Regions from separate parts of the Gracilibacillus marinus genome, predicted to be linked through region 1. Evidence: predicted binding sites of a transcription regulator. Region 1 holds the regulator's gene; the other holds the start of a gene.

Evidence for each region. The regulator LexA, encoded in region 1, represses DNA repair genes until DNA is damaged. The targets are predictions, from matches to a motif close to CGAACATATGTTCG.
Region 2: the regulator LexA is predicted to act here: its motif matches at 3,496-3,509, upstream of ruvA (Holliday junction branch migration protein RuvA).

What each region holds. Positions count from the first base shown of each region.
Region 1 covers NZ_JBHSDV010000001.1:1,463,941-1,474,963, forward strand. Annotated here, with positions in the region: gene ACFOZ1_RS06890 (DNA/RNA non-specific endonuclease) at 1-828, shown strand, start outside; gene lexA (transcriptional repressor LexA) at 1,671-2,291, opposite strand; gene ACFOZ1_RS06900 (YneB family resolvase-like protein) at 2,558-3,223, shown strand; gene ACFOZ1_RS06905 (DUF896 domain-containing protein) at 3,341-3,565, shown strand; gene tkt (transketolase) at 3,719-5,716, shown strand; gene ACFOZ1_RS06915 (YneF family protein) at 5,845-6,072, shown strand; gene ACFOZ1_RS06920 (cytochrome c biogenesis CcdA family protein) at 6,176-6,880, shown strand; gene ACFOZ1_RS06925 (Na(+)/H(+) antiporter subunit B) at 6,921-7,346, shown strand; gene ACFOZ1_RS06930 (DUF2621 family protein) at 7,396-7,878, opposite strand; gene ACFOZ1_RS06935 (ATP-binding protein) at 8,117-9,199, shown strand; gene acnA (aconitate hydratase AcnA) at 9,386-11,023, shown strand, end outside.
Region 2 covers NZ_JBHSDV010000003.1:198,811-209,833, forward strand. Annotated here, with positions in the region: gene nadC (carboxylating nicotinate-nucleotide diphosphorylase) at 1-140, shown strand, start outside; gene nadA (quinolinate synthase NadA) at 137-1,240, shown strand; gene safA (SafA/ExsA family spore coat assembly protein) at 1,422-2,516, shown strand; gene ACFOZ1_RS11240 (BofC C-terminal domain-containing protein) at 2,734-3,291, shown strand; gene ruvA (Holliday junction branch migration protein RuvA) at 3,527-4,123, shown strand; gene ruvB (Holliday junction branch migration DNA helicase RuvB) at 4,144-5,145, shown strand; gene ACFOZ1_RS11255 (DUF2905 domain-containing protein) at 5,142-5,342, shown strand; gene queA (tRNA preQ1(34) S-adenosylmethionine ribosyltransferase-isomerase QueA) at 5,342-6,370, shown strand; gene tgt (tRNA guanosine(34) transglycosylase Tgt) at 6,467-7,606, shown strand; gene yajC (preprotein translocase subunit YajC) at 7,628-7,891, shown strand; gene ACFOZ1_RS11275 (TIGR04086 family membrane protein) at 8,336-8,710, opposite strand; gene ACFOZ1_RS11280 (ArsB/NhaD family transporter) at 8,854-10,155, shown strand; gene ACFOZ1_RS11285 (DUF421 domain-containing protein) at 10,213-10,887, shown strand.

The sequences.
Region 1 (11,023 bases):
ACAAGTGATGCTGAAGAAGAAGAAGAAAGTACTGCGGTTGATGATGAACCAACAGTAGAAGAAACACCAACCGAAACAAAGGATGCCCTGTTTTCTGGATATGAACTAATAGAGGTGGACGGTGGTGATTTATCAGGATTTCGTGAACCTAATGTGGTTGTGGACATTGGATTTGGAGACCGGGAATATTGGGCGTTTACTAATGAATATGGCCAATTAATACGTGTGATTGCAGAAGAAATTATTATACAAGATGATAGTACAGAACCAGTCCTCTCATCTGGCAGATACTTTTCAGATGAAGCGAAAGTGCCAGGTGTCGAAAGTGATGTACTCGATGAAGGACATGTGATTGCAGATTCGCTGGGTGGCGTGTCGAACGCATATAATATCACGCCTCAAGAAAGTACACTCAATCGACATGGTGACCAAGCATATATGGAAGAATCAATTCGTAGTGCTGGTGGAGCCACGAATTTTGAAGCAATTATTACTTACCCTGATACAGAAACGCAAATACCATCAAATTATCAATATACTTATACATTAATGGGTAACAAAATTGTTGATGAATTTGACAATGTGAATCCTGATGAAGTTAACGAATCTTTAGGTATAACAAGTAGCGAGGAAGAAGATCCTTCGGAAGAATCTGGTTCTATCAGTTCTGACAATGAAGGTGATGTTGCCAGTGTGGACACTAACGGTAATGGTCGAGTAACCATACAAGAAGCAAAAGATGCAGGTTTCAGCATGCCGATACATGATGACCATTGGCTGTATAAATATATGGACGATAGAGATGGTGATGGGATGGTTGGAGAGTAAGACTCCATAAACAGCATTTTTTGATGAGCAAATACAAAAAGCACCTACCATTAATAGAGTAGATGCTTAAAAGTTTTATATCTTATAACAAAATGTGTTCGCAATTGACTCAAATAAATAAGTTCCCTATATTAATTAATTTCTAAATAAATAATCAAATTCCTGCAAAAAAAATATAAAAAAATAATTTTTGCACAAACTAATAGAGCAGAGTATAAAACCTCTGCTCATATGCTCAACCCATCATGTGAAAATGGTGGGTTTTATTTATTCTCAATATCTAATGAAGCAGGCCATCTACCGAACTAATACTACGATATTATTGCCCCACTTTATGCCCCACCAACGCCCCACTTTTTTGAATAAACTTGAAATAGTTTGATTTTGCGTAAAATCTAAAACATTGATGTATCAATCATTTGGAAGAATTTTATCGAGTTTCTTCCTATTAAATTGTAATCCGTACTCAAGTCCACCCATGGGAAAGAGAACAATATATTCAAATGTATTAATAAACAGAACCCCTTGGCACTTATGGTGTTAAAGGGGTTTATGTATGTGCAGATAACTTAATCTAAAACGAATCAAAACCTCCTTCATGCTATCAGATAAATAAAGAAGTATATAGTGTTGAACTATATACTACTGGGGTATTGGAAAAAAATACGCTAAAAAAGCACGTTGGTCTAATCAAAAAACCACCAGTACACAAAATTGGTGGTTTTTAGTTTATGATTATTAAAATGGGCTTAATTTAGTAATTAAGTCTTTAATCACAACAAATTATTTATAGATTAGAAGTTAAATAAATATAGTAAAATACTTGCCATGCTTCTCTTAGTTTAGATATTTCGATATAAACCTACAACTTTACCTAAAATACTTACATTATCATATATAAGTGGCTCCATTGTCGCATTCTCAGGTTGAAGTCTAATATAATCTTTTTCTTTATAAAATCTTTTTACAGTCGCTTCACTTTCCTCTGTCATCGCAACTACAATATCACCATTAACCGCAACATTTTGTTGTTTCACAATAACTTTGTCTCCATTTAAAATGCCTGCTTCGATCATACTATCTCCTTCAATTACTAAAACAAATAATTGATCACCACTATGCACATCTGTACTAGGGATTGGAATATACTCTTCAATATTTTCAACAGCTGTAATTGGTAGTCCTGCAGTAACCTTACCAATTACAGGTGCAAATGTTGCTGCTGTTTTAGGAATTAACGCTTCGTCTTCTTGTGTTAATACTTCAATTGCTCTAGGTTTAGTAGGATCTCGTCTTATATACCCTTTTTTCTCTAATCTAGCGAGGTGACCGTGCACAGTAGAACTTGATGCAAGGCCAACAGCCTGTCCGATTTCTCTAACGGATGGTGGATATCCTTTCAAATCTACTTGTTCTTTTATATATGCTAGAATTTCTTCCTGTCTTTTCGAAAGATTTGTCATAACGTAATCTCCTTTAACATATGTTTGATTAACATGATTATAACATACGTTCGTAGCAATAACAAACATTCGTTCGAAAAATACTTGACAGGAACTTTTGTTCGTATATAATAAAGGTACGAACAAAAGTTCTATGGAGGGATTAATATGTTAAAAAGAATTTCATTTTTAGATTTATTTTATTTCTTAGCATTTATAGGTGGACTTGTATTTTTTTATAGTTCATTTATATTAAATATATAATTGAACTTTAAGGGATTGATTTTTTGGAAGCAATATTATACTGCCGAGTAAGTACAGATAAAGATGTACAACAAACATCATTAGAAAGGCAAAAAGAAGAATTGACACAATTTGCTACATCATCTGGAATGACTATCATCAAAGTGATTCAAGAAAAAGAAAGCGGCTATGATATTGAACGTGATGGGGTATTTGAGATGTTAGAAGATTTCCAACAACATCGAGCGAATGTTCTGCTTATTCAAGACGAAACAAGGCTAGGACGAGGAAATGCGAAAATAGCATTATTGCATCAATTAGTAAAGTTAAATGTTGAAATTTACTCTGTTTCACATAATGGAAAATTAGAATTATCTGAAGGAGATTCTATGGTATTACAAATTGTAGGTATTGTAGAGGAATATCAAAGAAAACTTCACAATGCAAAAATCAGGCGAGGTATGAGGAAAGCTTTAGATAATGGATACAAACCTGAAAGAAATTTATCAAACCAACATTTAGCTCAAGGAAGGGAACGAAAAAAATTTCCTATTAAAGAAGTCGTTAGATTAAGAGGAAATAATTTAACATTTGAAGAAATTGCATCTATATTACGTGGAATGGGATATAATATTTCTAAAGCGACCGTGCATAGGCGCTATAAAGAGTACGAAATGCTTGAAAAGAACAATTCAACTGATTTACAATAAAGAGAGGATAAAGTGACTATCCTCTCTTTTGTAATACAATGAAAGTTATTTCATGTAAGATACATTTGTTATTAAGATTGTTTTATACTATATAATAATTAATATAAGGAGATTTCTATGTTATCTAAAGACAAAATTAATCGTATTAACGAATTAGCAAATAAAGCTAAAACTTCAGAATTAACAGCTGAAGAAAAAGAGGAACAACAACAGTTAAGACAAGCATATTTAAAAAATGTTAGAAAATCTTTTAAAAATCATATGAAAGGAATGACTGTCATTGATCCGAATGGAAATGATGTCACCCCAGATAAAGTGAAACAACTGAAAACGAAGAAATAATGTACATTATTTCTTCGTTTTAATGTAATTAATGCGCATCATTAATAAAAAGTTAGCTTTTTTTAGTATATATACTTGTCTAATTAACATTTTCGTTATAGGATTATAGATGTGCGTACATATTTCGTTTTTAATTTTGAAAGGGGATTAATTATGTCAAATCAAATCGAACAACAGTCTATTAATGCGATTCGTACTTTGTCAATCGATGCAATTGAAAAAGCGAACTCAGGACATCCAGGTTTACCAATGGGTGCTGCTCCAATGGCTTATACATTATGGACAGAGCATATGAATCAAAACCCAACAAACTCTAAATGGTTTAATCGTGACCGTTTTGTATTATCAGCTGGTCATGGTTCTATGTTACTTTATAGTCTATTACATTTAGCTGGTTACGATTTACCAATAGAAGAACTTAAAAGCTTTCGTCAATGGGGTTCTAAAACACCAGGACACCCAGAAGTTCATCATACTGATGGAGTAGAAGCTACTACTGGACCATTAGGACAAGGTATTGCAATGAGTGTAGGTATGGCAATGGCTGAAAAACACTTAGCAGCAAAATTCAATAAAGATAACTATAATGTAGTGGATCATCATACATTTGCAATCGTAAGTGATGGTGATTTAATGGAAGGTATTTCTCACGAAGCTGCATCACTTGCAGGTCATTTGAAATTAGGTAAATTAATTGCATTATATGACTCAAATGATATTTCATTAGACGGTGAATTAAACAAATCTTTCTCTGAAAATGTAGAAGATCGATTTAAAGCATATGGATGGGAAGTAATCCGTGTAGAAGACGGTAATGATACGAATGAAATCTCAAATGCTATTGCGAAAGCGAAAGAAAATGTTGATCAACCAACGTTAATCGAAATTAAAACAGTTATCGGATTTGGTTCTCCAAACAAAGCTGGTTCTTCCGCATCTCACGGTGCACCACTTGGAGCGGATGAAGTTACTTTAACTAAAGAAGCGTATAAATGGGGCCATGAACCATTCCACGTACCAGAAGAAGTATATGCGGATTTCCGTACGAAAATTGTAGATCGTGGTCAAGAAACAGAAAAAGCATGGAACGAACTATTTGAAGGCTATAAAAATGCATATCCTGAATTAGCAAAAGAATTAGAAGATGCTATTCAAAACAAATTACCTGAAGGCTGGGATAAAGAATTACCAGTGTATGAAAATGGTTCTAAAGCAGCAACACGTGCAACTTCTGGTGAAGTATTAAATGCAATTGCTAAGACAGTACCTTCATTATTTGGAGGAAGTGCAGATTTAGCTGGATCAAATAAAACAAACTTAAAAGATGCTGGTGATTTTTCAGCTAATGAACCAGACAAACGTAATATTTGGTTCGGTGTACGTGAATTTGCAATGGCTGCAGCATTAAATGGTATGGCATTACATGGTGGTCTAAAAGTATTCGGAGGTACATTCTTCGTATTCAGTGATTACTTACGTCCAGCTGTTCGTTTGTCAGCAATCCAAAACTTACCAGTAACATATGTATTAACACATGATTCTATTGCTGTTGGGGAAGATGGACCGACACATGAGCCAATTGAACAATTAGCAGCTTTCCGTGCAATGCCTAATGTTTCCGTATTGCGTCCTGCAGATGGAAATGAAGTACAAGCTGCATGGAGACTAGCAATTGAATCAGACTCTACACCAAGTTTATTAGTTTTAACTCGTCAAGATCTTCCAGTAATTGATGGTACGCAAGAAACTGCATACGAAGGTGTGAAACGTGGTGGTTACGTAATCAGTCCTTCTACAAAAGAAACGCCTGATGCAATTTTAATTGCTACAGGTTCAGAAGTACAATTAGCTGTGAGAGCTCAAGCACAACTGAAAGAAGAAGGTAAAGATGTAAGTGTTGTAAGCATTCCTTCTTGGGATCGTTTTGATAAACAAGACCAAGCTTACAAAGAATCTGTATTACCAAAAGCTGTTACAAAACGCGTAGGTATTGAAATGGCATCATCATTAGGTTGGGAACGTTATGTAGGTCTAGAAGGATCTATTATCGCAATCGATACATTTGGAGCTTCTGCAAATGGTGATAAATTGATTGAAGAGTACGGTTTTACAGTAGAGAATGTTGTAAAACATGTAAATGACTTATTTTAATTGATGATTGAAATAGAAATCCTTAGCATTAGTGCTAAGGATTTCTATCCTTTTCAAAACTATGCTTGTATTATTTTATGACATTTACTATACTGTTATGGAGAGTATTTGAAGGAGGAACAGAATAAATGGGTACAGTTTGGGTTGTACTTATTGCGATTGTAGCATTGCTTATCGGAGTAGCGCTAGGCTTTTTTATTGCAAGAAAGTACATGATGAATTATTTAAAGAAGAATCCACCGATTAATGAACAAATGTTACGCACTTTAATGATGCAAATGGGACAAAAACCTTCTCAAAAGAAAATTGCTCAAATGATGCGTGCAATGAATGGTCAAATGGATAAAAAGAAATAATTTCACATAATTGTCAGAATAGAATCCTTGCTTATAAGTAGCAAGGGTTTTATGCTATTTATAAGCATATTTTGCTAAAAAAATATATTGAGGTGGCTTATTCGTGTCTGATTTAAATATATTTATTGCATTTGGAGCTGGTTTTTTATCATTTATATCACCTTGTGTTTTACCTCTTTATCCAGCATTCTTGTCTTATATAACTGGTATGAGTGTGAATGAAATTAAAGAAGAACAAGGCATGTTTAATTATCGAAGTATCCTACATACATTATTTTTTCTAATCGGATTTTCAAGTATTTTTATTTTACTTGGATTTGCAACTAGTTTTATTGGTGAATTTTTATTTCGATGGGATGATTTAATACGACAGATTGGAGCAATATTAATTATATTTTTCGGATTAGTGATTGTTGGAATCTTAAATTTTTCATTTTTAATGAAAGAAAAGAAAGTACATTTTAAAAATCGACCTGCTGGATATTTAGGTTCTTTGATTATCGGTATGGCCTTTTCCTTAGGTTGGACACCGTGCACAGGTCCTATATTAATGGCAGTCATGTCATTAGCTGCAATAGATACAGAAGTAGGAATCATATTAATGAGTGCATATTCTCTAGGTTTCTCTCTTCCATTTTTTATATTAGCGTTCTTTATTGGCAAAATGACTTGGATTAAACGTAATTCGCAGAAACTAGTGAAAATTGGTGGATACATCATGATTTTTATGGGGTTTTTCTTATTCTTTGACTTAATGACAAAATTAACATCATTTTTAGCTAGTGTTTTTGGTTTTAAAGGATTGTAATTAATGATATGATAATAGGGATAGAGAGGAGTGAGTTGATATGGTAAGAACAAATGACTTAATTTTAAGAACAATGACAGTTCTTATTGCATTTATTTTATTTGGTTTTTCTGTGTACATATTCTTATCAGGGCATAATGCGCCTGGAGGAGGATTCATCGGTGGTTTAATGACATCAGCTGGAATTATCCTTATGTATATGGCTTATGGGTATGAAGCTGTGAATAAAATTCTGCCAATTAACTATAGATACTTAATCGGAATAGGTTTATTATTTGCTATAGCAACTGCAATCGGTTCTTTCATGTTTGGTCAACCATTTTTGAGCCATACATTTGATTATTTTCATTTTCCTATTTTTGGTGAAGTGGAATTAGCTACTGCTACACTATTTGATATTGGTGTTTACTTTACTGTAATTGGAGTAGCATTAACAATCGTACTCACTATTTCAGAAGATCAATAATTAAGTAGGTGTTACCTACATGAAAAAAACGCAACGACAGCGCAGAATTTCATGAGTGATTTCTCGCTTTCGTTGCGTATTTTTTATTGGAGTAGTTATCTGGTGAATATTGAAACAAATCTAAATATGGCGTGACATCTATATTTTTTTCTTTTAGTTTTTTATTTAAAAATTTATGATCTCTTTTTGGTGTTGCTAAAATATAGCCTTCAATAAGTAGTTCTTCCGTAATATGTTTTTTATCTCGAGTAAGTGCCAATTCACCAATTTTAGCAGCAATTTTTTGTCTTGCCACATCACGAAATAATTCAGGAACAGGAGATACTAACTCCTCTAATAGATCTTTTTGTTCTTGAGACCACATATCTTTCGTTTTTTTAACGTAGTATTCTTCCCAATCAAGATCTGATTTACCATCTTGTTTTGGGAGACTCTTCAAGAATTTTCGAAACATAAAATATCCACCTATTGCCATAAATCCAGCAAGAATGAAAGTCCAGGTTACAATAAACATGGAGAATCCAAATGACATCTCGTTCACACTCATTTCTTTTAATTTAATCTAAGAACATATTGTTTTGATGGTATATTTTGTAGTAATATAACAATAAAACATACTAATTAGGCATCTTCTTACATTTTTCTCATAAAATTTTAGTAATGCTTCTTAATTATAGCAAGAATTTCGTATGAAAAGAAAGAATTAGTTACATAAATCATACATATGATGTAATAAATATATTACTACATGAGAGAGGAGGTATATAGAGATGAATCATATTAAATACTCCACAAAAAAGACTAGTGACATTCAGGAATGCCATTTGGCTGATTTACCGAAGGATATCATTCAAACAATTGATTCCATAAATTATGATTTAATCACACTTAGTGATTTTTCTGGTGCTATCACATTCGTGTCTGACTCTGTTGAAAGAGTACTTGGTTATACAACAAAAGAACTGCTAGGAAAATCTATATATCGTTATATGATGCAAGATGATAAAAAGTATATTCAAGATAATTTTGACAAAAATGCTTTAGCAAACCAAAAATTTTATTTACATATTAGACATAACTCAGGCAAATTTATTATTTTTGAAACAAATGCAATTATAATTAACAAGGATAGTAACAAAACACAAATATTATCTGTTTCTAAAGATATTTCAGATAAAAAGCAAGCAGAAGAAATGATTATTCGTTCTGAAAAGATGTCAATAGCTGGACAACTAGCTGCAGGCATTGCACATGAAATAAGAAATCCTCTAACTTCTTTAAGAGGATTTATTCAACTTCTACAAGCAGGGTTAGAAAATAAGCAAGAGTATTATAAAATAATGATGGATGAAATTGAGAAGATTAATACGATTACATCAGAATTATTGTTTATCTCTAAACCAATGACGGATGAAAAAACAGACGAGAAAGTATCAGAAATGTTGAATGATGTCATCATTTTATTAAGTACCCACGCTAGTTTATTTAAGATTGAATTACAATTACAGATAAGAGAAGACATGCATATCCATTGTGACCGTTCGCAGCTAAAACAAGTATTTATTAATTTGATTAAAAACGCAATAGAAGAAATGAGTGATGGAGGAATTATTCAAACAATAGTTGAAAGACAAAACAATTGTTGTGTCATTTCCATTATTGATCAAGGTCCTGGAATTCCTAAACATCTTATTCACAAATTAAAAGAACCATTCTTTACAACGAAAAAAAACGGGACTGGTTTAGGTTTAATGATTTCTAATCAAATCATCGAGAATCACCACGGATACTTAGAAATTAAATCCGAAAAAAATATCGGAAGTACATTCAGTATATATATACCACTAAACTAAAAATTCACCCACGATCTTACATCATTCTATATAATTCCTTATAAATCATAGTTTTTTTGTTGAAACATTTTACTTATAAACCGATTTCATTTAAAATAGTAGAGTACATACTATTAGTTTAGTATCTGTAGATATGATTGGGCAGCAAAAAGGTCTAACATTTACGAAGGGGGTAACTTAATTACAATGTCAAACGAGAACGTTTTTCAAGCAAAGAAACAATTTGAATTAAATGGTAAAAAATATAACTATTATCATTTAAAAGCATTAGAAAAAGATGGAGTAGGTAATATTGAACGTTTACCATTCTCTATTCGAGTATTACTAGAGTCATTGGTACGTCAACATGATGGACATGTTATTAAAGACGAGCATGTGACTAGTCTTGCCAACTGGGGTAAAGGTGAAGTGGAAGATGTGCCATTTAAGCCATCTCGTGTTATTTTACAAGATTTCACTGGAGTACCTGCAGTTGTAGATTTAGCTTCATTAAGAAAAGCAATGGTTGATATGGGTGGCTCTCCTGACTCTATTAATCCTGAAGTACCTGTTGATTTAGTTATTGATCACTCAGTACAAGTGGATGAATATGGTACAAAAAATGCGTTACAAGCAAACATGGAACTAGAGTTTGAACGTAATGCTGAGCGCTATGAATTTTTAAATTGGGCACAAAAAGCATTTGATAATTATCGTGCTGTACCACCTGCGACAGGTATCGTACACCAAGTAAACTTAGAATACTTAGCAAATGTTGTACACGCAATTGAAAATTCAAATGGTGAGTACGACGCATTTCCTGATACTTTATTCGGTACAGACTCCCATACTACAATGATTAATGGTCTAGGTGTACTAGGCTGGGGTGTTGGTGGTATTGAAGCAGAAGCAGGTATGTTAGGGCAACCTTCTTATTTCCCTGCACCTGAAGTAATTGGTGTGAAGTTTACAGGAAGTTTTCCAAATGGAACTACAGCTACTGACCTCGCATTAAAAGTAACACAAGTACTACGTGAGAAAAAAGTTGTTGGTAAATTTGTAGAGTACTTCGGTCCAGGTCTTAAAGACATGCCTTTAGCAGATCGTGCTACGATTTCAAATATGGCTCCAGAGTATGGTGCAACATGTGGTTTCTTCCCTGTTGACGAAGAAGCATTAAATTATTTACGCCTAACAGGACGCAGTGAAGATCACATCGCTCTTGTTGAAAAATATTGTAAAGAGAATCATTTATGGTATTCTCCAGATCAGCCAGATCCAGAATTTACAGCCTTAGTTGAAATCAATTTATCTGAGTTAGAACCAAACCTATCAGGTCCAAAGCGTCCGCAAGATCTAATCCCATTATCTAATATGAAAGACGCATTTAATGAAGCAATTACTGCACCTGCAGGTAATCAAGGTTTTGGTCTTGATAAAGATGAATTCAATAAAGAAGTAGAAGTAAAACATCCAAACGGAAAAACTTCTACGATGAAAACTGGTGCTGTTGCTATTGCAGCAATTACATCATGTACGAATACATCTAATCCATACGTAATGTTAGGTGCAGGCTTACTTGCTAAAAAAGCTGTTGAAAAAGGTTTACAAGTACCAGCATATGTGAAGACATCTTTAGCACCTGGTTCAAAAGTTGTAACAAGTTATTTAGAAAATTCAGGCTTGATGCCATACCTAGATCAACTTGGATTCAATCTAGTTGGATATGGATGTACAACATGTATTGGAAACTCAGGACCATTACGTGAAGAAATAGAGCTTGCCATTGCGGACAATGATCTAACAGTAGCATCTGTTCTTTCAGGAAATCGTAACTTTGAAGGT
Region 2 (11,023 bases), on a different contig from region 1:
CAGAAGTATCTGGTAATATCACTTTAGAAAATATTCACAATTATCAAGATATCGGTGTGGATTATATTTCAATGGGGTGTTTAACGCACTCACCAAGTGGGTTAGATATAAGTTTTCGATTAATGGGGGAAATCATATGACAATCACACAATTATTTACAAATGTCAATCCGACATTACCTGAAGCATATAAACACTTATCTGATGAGGTCATGGAAGAAAAAATTTATCGAATAAAGAAGCAAATGGGAAACGAACTATTTATCCCATGTCATCATTATCAAAAAGATGAAATTGTTCAGTTTGCTGATGCAACAGGAGACTCACTACAGTTAGCACAAATCTCCGCAAAGCAACATGCTAAATTCATTGTTTTTTGTGGTGTACATTTTATGGCGGAAACGGCGGATATTTTGTCGACACCTAATCAAAAAGTCATTTTGCCAGATATGCGTGCAGGTTGCTCCATGGCAGATATGGCAAATGATCAGCAAACAACAATTGCATGGAATCTATTAACAGAGTTATTTGGCGACACACTGTTGCCACTAACATATGTAAACTCAACAGCTTCCATTAAAGCTTTTGTAGGGAGAAATGGTGGGGCAACAGTTACCTCTTCTAATGCAAAGAAAATGGTTCAATGGGCATTCACCCAAAAACAACGTCTTTTATTTTTGCCAGATCAACATTTGGGAAGAAATACAGCATATGACCTCGGTATCCCATTAGACCAAATGGCAGTATGGGATCCAATTCAACACAGATTAGAGTATGATGGTGACTTATCACAAGTTCGTGTCATATTGTGGAAAGGGCATTGTTCTGTACATGAAAATTTCACTTTGAAAAATATTGAATATATTCGAAAAAACAAGCCAGAAATGCATGTGATTGTCCATCCAGAATGTTCACACGACGTTGTCCAACATGCAGATTTTCATGGATCAACAAAGTTCATTATTGATACAATTGAAAAAGCCAAAGCTGGTACGAAGTGGGCGATAGGGACAGAGATGAATTTAGTTAACAGACTTCGGTCACAGCATAAAGATAAAGAGATTATTTCATTAAATCCATATATGTGTCCATGTTTAACAATGAATCGTATTGACCTCCCGCACTTGCTATGGGTATTAGATCAAATTGCTGAAGCGGAGGAAATAAATAGAATTGTAGTCGATGAACATGTGGCAGTAGATGCTCGATTAGCATTAAAGAGAATGCTTGATTTATCCTAGTGTTATTTCTTTACAAACAATAATTTGGTAGATACTTATTGGTAATAGAAAAAGTATGTTTAGGAGATAAATTTATCCTATCCATACTTTTTTTATTCAACATTTTAGGCTTATTGCATATGTTGATAAAGAAGACAGAACAGGTGCCTAGATACTTATAGATTGGAAAGGAGCAAGTACGTTGAAAATTCACGTTGTGCAAAAAGATGAGACGTTATGGAAGATTGCGCAGAAATATGGAGTGGATTTTGATCAATTAATTGCAGCGAATCAGCAATTAGCAGATCCAAATATGATTATGCCAGGAATGAAAATAAAAATTCCTGCGTCAACTAATAAACAACAATCAGATAAACAACAACAAACCCCTCCGAAAAAAGAAATGACACAGACACAAGAAGATAAGTCTAGTGATAAGAAAAAGCCAACGAATCAAATTTTGCCAGAAATAAAAGAAGATGAAGAGAAAAAATGGGAGCCACTAAAAAAGGAGTTGCCATCATTACCTATGAATTTTAATAAACAACCTTCAGAAAAAGAACCTAAATTACAGCCAATGGTACCACAAATGAATCAACAAAAATTACAACAAATGCCACAACAACAGCAACCAAGTAATGATTTGAAATGGCTACAATTTACATCAAATAATTTTGAAACAAATATTCAACAACCAATGCATCCAGTTAGTGAGAAGCCACAACAACAGCCAGAACAACCGTCCTTAACAAAACCAGTACAACAACAACAAATGCCACATATGATACCACAAGCACCGTGTTATTCAACGGATGGAATTCCATATGGATATGGTCACATGCAACCAATGCCATATCAAGGAGGATATCCATTCCCAGATAATTTTAATCCACAACAAATGCCACAAAATCAAATGATGCCACAGATGCAACAACAAATGCCACAAAATCAAATGATGCCACAGATGCAACAACAAATGCCGCAAGAACAAATGATGCCACAAATGCAACAGCAAATGCCGCAAGAACAAATGATGCCACAAATGCAACAGCAATGGACAGCGCAACCTATGTGGCCACAAATGTTACCAGGCGGTCCGCAACAGGGATGGCAACAACCTTTGATGAATCCGCAACAATTACACGTACCACAACCAGGTGCACCAGGATATCCAATGGTTCCATTACCACCACAAGGTTTTGGTATGGGAGGGAACATGTATCCAAATTATCAAGGGCCACAACATCCATATGGTAAACAACAAAATGACTGTGGTTGTGGACGAAGAGAAGAATAATAAAATGTCGCAATGTATGTTTTAAAACATATATTGCGACATTCACTTTTTATGGGAAACTATTAAGAGAACAATTGTGAACAAAGTCTAATAAGGTAAGGTGGCGCGTCCAGCATAAACGGACAAATCTTTTTATGATTTTATAAAAATTTAGGGTTTATGTATGGTTAAAAATGTTAGAGTTGGACAACCTAAAAATAACCAAGTTTAGAATGGAGTGAATATATTGTATAAACGATGGTTATTTTTAAATGTTCTATTTATTATGATCTGTTCTATTTATTTAGTCATTGATAATCTATCACCTAGTATATATAAGAATAATGCAGATGTGGAAATACTATCAGCAGTGAATACGGATCATTTAACCGTGGAAGTGACTTTAGAGAAACAGTATATTGATGGTCATATAGAAGTGGAGAAAACAAGTGAAACTATTTCTTCAATGGAAGATTTTTGGGCGAATTATCTTGATTGGGAATTAGTTGATCAAACAGATGGATTGATTCATTTTCGAAAAGAGGTAAATGATATATCTCCATATTTGAAAACATATGGATATTTTGGATTAAATAATAGTGTACTTACTATTTTTGAAGGCACGCCAATTGAAGAAAAAGCAATTCAATCTTTTTATCACATTGATACAGAAGAATTAGAAAGTCATTTGTTTCAAGAATTAAACAAAGGCATCAAGATAAAAACAAAAGAAGATTATGAGAATGTGCTAGAAACGTTTAGAAATTATAATGACACGAAAGAAGTGAGTGGATAATTTCTAAGTATGTGATAAATAGTATTACAATCCGAACTATAAAAAGTTCGGATTGTTTGTCTTTCAAGATACATTAATATTTACATATATGCATGATAAGTATATCAATAACATTTTGTGTGAATGAATGTATTCGTGTATCATAGTAAGTATGGATTCCTTGCCAAGCTTGAACGGAATAGAAAAATAGGCTATGATGAAATACGAACATATGATTGATATAAGGTGGATGACAATGATTGCATATATTAGAGGGAAGATTGCAGAAATAACAGATCAAGCAGTATTTATTGAAGCAAATGGGGTTGGATATGAAGTGATTTGTCCAAATCCATTTCGGTTTCAGTCTAAATTAGGTTTAATAGAGAAGATATATACATACCATCATGTGAGAGAAGATGCTCAAGTTTTATTTGGGTTTGAAAAAATAGATGAAAAAACATTGTTTGCTAAAATTTTGAATGTATCTGGTGTTGGACCAAAAGGTGCTTTAGCTGTCCTCGCGCAAACTTCTGTGAATGATTTTGTTGCAGCAATTGAACAAGAGAACGAAAAGTTCTTGACTACTTTTCCAGGTGTAGGGAAAAAAACAGCGAGACAAATGATACTTGATCTTAAAGGGAAATTACCATTCACATACTCAATGGAGGAAGTGTCAGAAGTTACGAATTCAAAAACAACTAACATGGCACTAGATGAAGCGCTAGAAGCATTAAAAGCTTTAGGTTATTCAGATAGAGAAGTCATGCTTATTAAACCAAAATTACAGGAATTGGAAATACAAGAAACAGATCATTATGTTAAAAAAGGTTTAGCATTAATGATGAAATAACAAGAGAGAGGAGTGTAGCTATGGAAGATAGAATCATTTCAGGTGAATTGCAAGAGTCAGATAGTATGGAAGAATTAAGTTTACGACCACAACGATTAAAGCAATATATTGGTCAGCATAAAGCGAAGGAAAACTTAGCTATTTTTATAGAGGCAGCAAAAATGCGTAATGAACCATTAGACCATGTATTATTGTATGGCCCACCAGGACTTGGAAAAACAACGATGGCCCAAATTATCGCTAATGAAATGGGTGTTCAATTTAAGTCTACATCAGGGCCGGCAATAGAACGTTCTGGTGATTTAGCTGCAATACTTTCCTCTCTTGAAGTTGGTGATGTGTTGTTTATTGATGAAATACATAGATTACCAAGAGCGGTTGAAGAGATATTATATCCTGCAATGGAAGACTTCTGTTTAGATATTGTCATTGGCTCTGGACCAAGTGCTAGGTCTGTTCAAATCGATTTGCCTCCATTTACATTGGTTGGTGCGACAACAAGAGCGGGGTTACTAACAGCGCCTTTACGCGATCGATTTGGAGTGTTGAGTCGCTTAGAATTTTATGAAGTAATCGATTTGTGCGCAATTGTTGAACGAACGGCAGAAATATTCAATACTTCGATACACAAAGACGCCGCATTGGAAATAGCAAGGCGATCAAGAGGAACACCACGAATTGCTAATCGATTACTAAAACGAGTGAGAGATATCTCACAAGTAAAAGGTGAAGAGCGGATCGCTATAGAGACGACACAACAAGCGTTAAAGATGTTACAAGTTGACAATGCAGGGCTAGATCAGATAGATCATAAATTATTACTAGCGATGATAGAAGGTTTCCAAGGTGGGCCTGTTGGATTAGATACAATAGCAGCTTCAATTGGGGAAGAATCACAAACCATTGAGGATGTCTATGAACCTTTTTTGTTACAACAAGGATTTATTCAACGAACACCACGAGGTAGAGTTGTAACACCTAAAGCATATATGCATTTTCAAATGGAGGTACCAAAGACTTGACGGATGTAGGGAAAATCTTTATTGTAATAGGGGTTGTCTTTATTATTATTGGATTACTTTGGGGTTTTATCGGTAAACTTCCAGGAGATATTAGCTTTAAAAAAGGAAATATCTCATTTCACTTTCCGATAATGACTTCCATTATTGTTAGTATTATTTTGACATTAATTTTTTATGTGATAGGACGGTTTAAATAATGCGTATAGAAGATTTTGATTTTAACTTACCAGAAGAACTGATTGCTCAAACACCATTAAAAGACAGAACAAGTTCTAGACTAATGGTATTGAACCGAAGTGACAAATCAATCAAACATCATCATTTCTATGATGTGATTGATTATTTGGAAAAAGGCGATTGTCTTGTACTGAATAATACAAAAGTATTACCAGCAAGACTATATGGAACGAAAATAGATACTGGTGCGAAAGTAGAAGTTTTATTACTGACTCAAATCGAAGGAGATAGATGGGAAGTATTAATAAAACCAGCAAAACGAGTAAAAGAAGGTACAATCATCACATTTGGTGATGGGAAGTTAGTTGCTACTTGTGTGGATACCAAAGACCATGGTGGCAGAATTTTAGAATTTGATTATGATGGTATTTTTTATGAAGTGTTAGATGAGTTAGGTGAAATGCCGTTACCACCATATATCAAAGAACAACTAGAGGAAAAGGATCGATATCAAACTGTTTATGCAAGAGAAGAAGGTTCTGCCGCTGCACCTACTGCTGGACTTCATTTCACAGAAGAATTATTAGATAAAATAAAACAAAAAGGTGTCGAAATTGCCTTTATTACACTACATGTCGGACTTGGAACATTTAGACCAGTGAGTGTCGAAGATGTAACTACACACGAGATGCATGCAGAATTTTACCAAATGACAGAAGAAACAGCAATGCAATTAAACAATGTGAAAAAAAGAGGCAACAAAATCATTTCTGTAGGAACGACATCAACAAGAACACTTGAAACAATTGCTCGCGATACTGGTGGTGTATTTGAAGCGAAAAATGGATGGACAGATATTTTCATTTATCCACCATACCAATTTAAAGCAATAGATGGGCTTATTACGAACTTTCATTTACCAAAATCAACATTAATTATGTTAGTCAGTGCATTTAGTAATCGTGATTTTATTTTAGAAGCTTATAATAAAGCGGTGGAAGAGAAGTATCGTTTCTTTAGTTTTGGAGATGCAATGTTATTGCTTTAATAATTGTAAGAACATAGAACAAATAGTATCATTATGTATAGTTTGAACACTAGAATAACAATGGATAAGATATAGAAGTTAGAAAGGAAAAAATTAATGACAGCTATCACTTATGAACATATCAAAACATGTAAGCAGACTGGCGCAAGACTTGGAAAAGTTCATACACCACACGGTACATTTGATACACCAACATTTATGCCTGTTGGAACACTTGCAACAGTAAAAACGATGAGTCCTGAAGAATTAAAACAAATGAATGCGAATATTATTTTATCAAACACGTATCATTTATGGCTAAGACCAGGCCATGAGATTATCAAAGAAGCTGGCGGTTTACATCAGTTTATGAACTGGGATGGTGCGATTTTAACAGATTCTGGTGGTTTCCAAGTATTTAGTTTAAGTGATTTACGAAGAATTGAAGAAGAAGGCGTACATTTTAGAAATCACCTTAATGGTGAAAAGCTATTCCTGTCTCCTGAAAAAGCAATGGAGATCCAAAATGCTCTTGGGTCTGATATTATGATGGCATTTGATGAGTGTCCACCGTACCCTGCAGAACATGAGTATATGAAAAAGTCTGTGGAACGTACAAGTAGATGGGCAGAGCGTTGTCTAGAAGCACATTCACGGAAACAAGATCAAGGCTTATTCGGCATCGTACAAGGTGGGGAATATGAAGATCTTCGTAAGTTGAGTGCAAAAGATTTAACATCGTTAGATTTCCCTGGATATGCTATAGGGGGACTATCTGTAGGTGAACCGAAAGAAGTGATGAATCGTGTCTTAGAATTTACTACTCCTCATTTGCCGTTTGACAAACCTCGATACTTAATGGGAGTTGGATCACCAGATTCCTTAATTGATGGAGCGATACGTGGAATTGATATGTTTGATTGTGTATTACCAACAAGAATTGCACGAAACGGTACATGTATGACATCAAAAGGAAGGCTTGTTGTGCGTAACGCGAAATACGCAAAAGATTTTACACCGCTTGATCCAAATTGCGATTGTCACGTATGTAAAAATTATACTAGAGCATATATAAGACATTTAGTCAAAGCAAATGAAACATTCGGTTTTAGACTTACTACTTATCATAATCTATATTTTCTGTTAAAATTAATGGAGCAAGTCCGTGAAGCAATTATGCAAGACCGACTTGGTGATTTTCGAGAAGAATTCTTTGAACAATATGGATTTAATAAACCGAATGCAAAGAATTTTTGATACTGTAAAGGGGGGGAAAAGATGGAGGCTGTATTATCATTTGTGCCATTGATATTGATGGTAGTAATCTTTTATTTTCTTTTGATAAGACCACAACAAAAGAAACAAAAAGAAGTACGTCGAATGCAATCAGAGCTGAAAAAAGGTGATGAAATCGTTACAATTGGTGGATTTCACGGAACAGTTCATGCATTAGATGAGGACAAAATTATCTTAATTACTGATGGTGGCACAAAACTTACATACGATCGCTCAGCGGTACGTGAAGTAACACTATCTAAATAAGAGGAAAAGCTTGCGATGATAACTTGTCGCAAGCTTTTTTTCACTCCAGTCGCTACGTTTCTGACTGGGCACTTTCGCTTTTGTATCATCTAGCGTAAGCGCCCAGAAACTAGACGACTTCGTAAACCGCCCTACGACATAGAAGACTTACCGAATGTGTGAACATGAGGTTTAGTCGCACTTGTACTCTCGAGTATAAGTCATCATCGGTTCGCAAGCTCACCGTGATTCCTTTTCCACGGTGAAGCGACCGTAATACCACAACATAATAAAGAGATTATACATTTAGAATGAATGCTAGTTGTGGGCAAACGGTCACTAACACCCTGATAAGTTTCGCTACCGATCAGTCAGAGTTTACAACTCCAACTGATTGAAGTCTCACTTTATCTCAGTTGGTTCACTCCAGTCGCTACGTTTCTGATCGGGCGCTTTCGCTTTTGTTCAATCTGTTTCTCCTCCGGATATGTTTACACCGATGATTGATCCCAGCATTGCTAATAAGAGATAGGCAGAATGATGTACAAATTCAGTGATGGAGAATCCAATATTGAGACCTAAATATCTGTAAAAAAATACAAATAATGAAAATGCTAAGCTCGTTAGTGCACCTACAACAATTCCTTTTTTCTTTGCTTTTATTCCTGCAATGAATCCCCCAGTAAATAATGCTAAAAAGCTGATAAATAATGTTACAAGATTTAATGTAGACTCACCTAATGAAGTGAAACGAAGTAATAATGTTAAAACAATACTTGCGAGAAGAATAACAAAAATAATCCCAATCCAACCAAAAAAAATACTCACAGCTGTTTTCATCTCATTTCTCCTTTCAAAAAAATATCCTCTATATCTATGTATGCTCGTACAAAAAAAATAGAAGAACGCTTTTTTGAATAGTTTGTCTGAAATCGAATATAGATGTTACATAGGCTTGTCAACATTGTAAAGAGGTGAAGAATATGTCTGTGATAATCGCTATTAGTGTTTTTATAATAAGTTATATCTTTATTATGTCTGAGAAAATAAATCGAGCATTAGTTGCATTAGCTGGGGGTATGTTGTTGTTACTAACAAATATATATGACTTTGAATTAGCAATAACAAAATATATAGATTGGCGAACAGTAGCTTTATTATTTGCCATGATGGTGTTAGTTTCGATAACGAAAAAAACGGGTGTATTCTCTTATGTGGCAGTTTTATTAGCAAAAATAGTGAAAGGAAAACCCATTCCTTTGATGTTTGGGATTGCAATACTTACAGCGATTGGGTCAGCATTGCTAGACAATGTCACAACAGTATTATTATTTGTGCCAGTCATATTAACTTTAACAAAACTATTAGAAATAAGGGCTTTTCCATATTTAATTATCATTATCATAAGTGCTAATATTGGAGGAACAGCAACATTAATTGGAGATCCTCCTAACATCATGATTGGTCAAGCAGTATCCCATTTAAATTTTGTTTCATTTTTAAAACATATGGCCCCAGTTGCAATGGTTATTTTTATTCTTAGTATAGGTACTTTGTTAATTATATTTAAAAGACAATTAAAGCCGATTCATCCAGCGAATTTGGAAAAACTAATGAAAATGAATGAACAAGACTATCTTGTACGCTCACCATTACTAGTTCAATCATTATCTGTATTAACGATGACTATAATAGGTTTTGTATTACATCCAGTCTTACATATTGATTTGACAATTATAGCGCTAACAGGAGCTATTTTGTTATTACTTATTAGCGAAAAAGAAGTACAAGCAGAGAAAGTGTTTGAGAATGTAGAGTGGGTCACATTATTTTTCTTTATTGGGTTATTTATGTTAGTAGGTGGATTAGAAGAAGTAGGCGTAATTGATGAATTAGCACGTTCGATTATGATGTTAACAGATGGAGATATGGTATATACTGCACTATTATTATTATGGACATCTGGGTTATTCTCAGGAATTATTGATAATATCCCGTTTGTTGCTGCAATGATACCTGTTATCCAAGAATTTGAATCATATGGAATGAGTAACTTAGATCCGTTATGGTGGTCGCTTGCGCTAGGGGCTTGTCTTGGAGGTAATGCGACATTAATTGGTGCAAGTGCCAATGTTGTTGTGGCAGGACTAGCTGAAGCACAAGGAGAACGTATCGCATTCTTAAAATATATGTTATATGGTGTACCGATTGTAGTACTATCTTTAATAATTACGACATTGTATGTGTATTACAGATATTTATTACCATATCATGTATCACCATAATAGATAGAATGAAAATGGACAAACTAACCAGAACGAATAGATTAGGAAGTGGTAAGGATGTCTATCGAAGAAATCGGATTACTATTAATGCGAACATTATTTTATTATATTGTTGTTGTGATTATTTTTAGAATGATGGGTAAACGTGAAGTAGGTGAACTTAGCCTGCTCGATATTGTTGTATACATTATGATCGCAGAAATTGCTGTCATGACAATTGATGATTTAGATTTGTATTTCGGTTACGGTCTTATTCCAATGTTATTGCTTATGGTTATTCAACGACTTACAGCATGGATTTCATTGAAAAGTCCATTATTCAGAGCATGGTTTGAGGGAAAACCTTCCATTATAATTACTCAAGGTAAAATTGATGAATATGCAATGAAAAAAAATCGATTCAATTTTGATGATTTATTACAACAGCTAAGAGAAAATGGAACGGAAAGTATTAATGATGTTGCATACGCAATATTAGAACCATCAGGTAAATTATCCATTATTGAAAACAAAAAAGCTCATCCTTTAGGTGATGCGATGAATGGGCTTGTACTACCATTAATTGTTGATGGCCATATTCAAATTGGTGCATTGCATCAGTTAAAAAAAGATCGAGAATGGTTAACTCAACAAATAAAAAAACGAGGTTTCGATACAATAAACGAAGTATCCTTTTGCTCCATTGATTCATCAGGTGAGTGGTTTGTAGATCGCAAAAATGAGGAGAAATAATAATGAGGTTGCTATTGTATGGCTACAATATGATGATAGAATGGCAATAGATTATTACGAAAAGTATAAACCGAACTATTTAGAAATAGTTCGGTTTGTTTTTAATACTGGGATAAAAAAATTCAATTATTACATT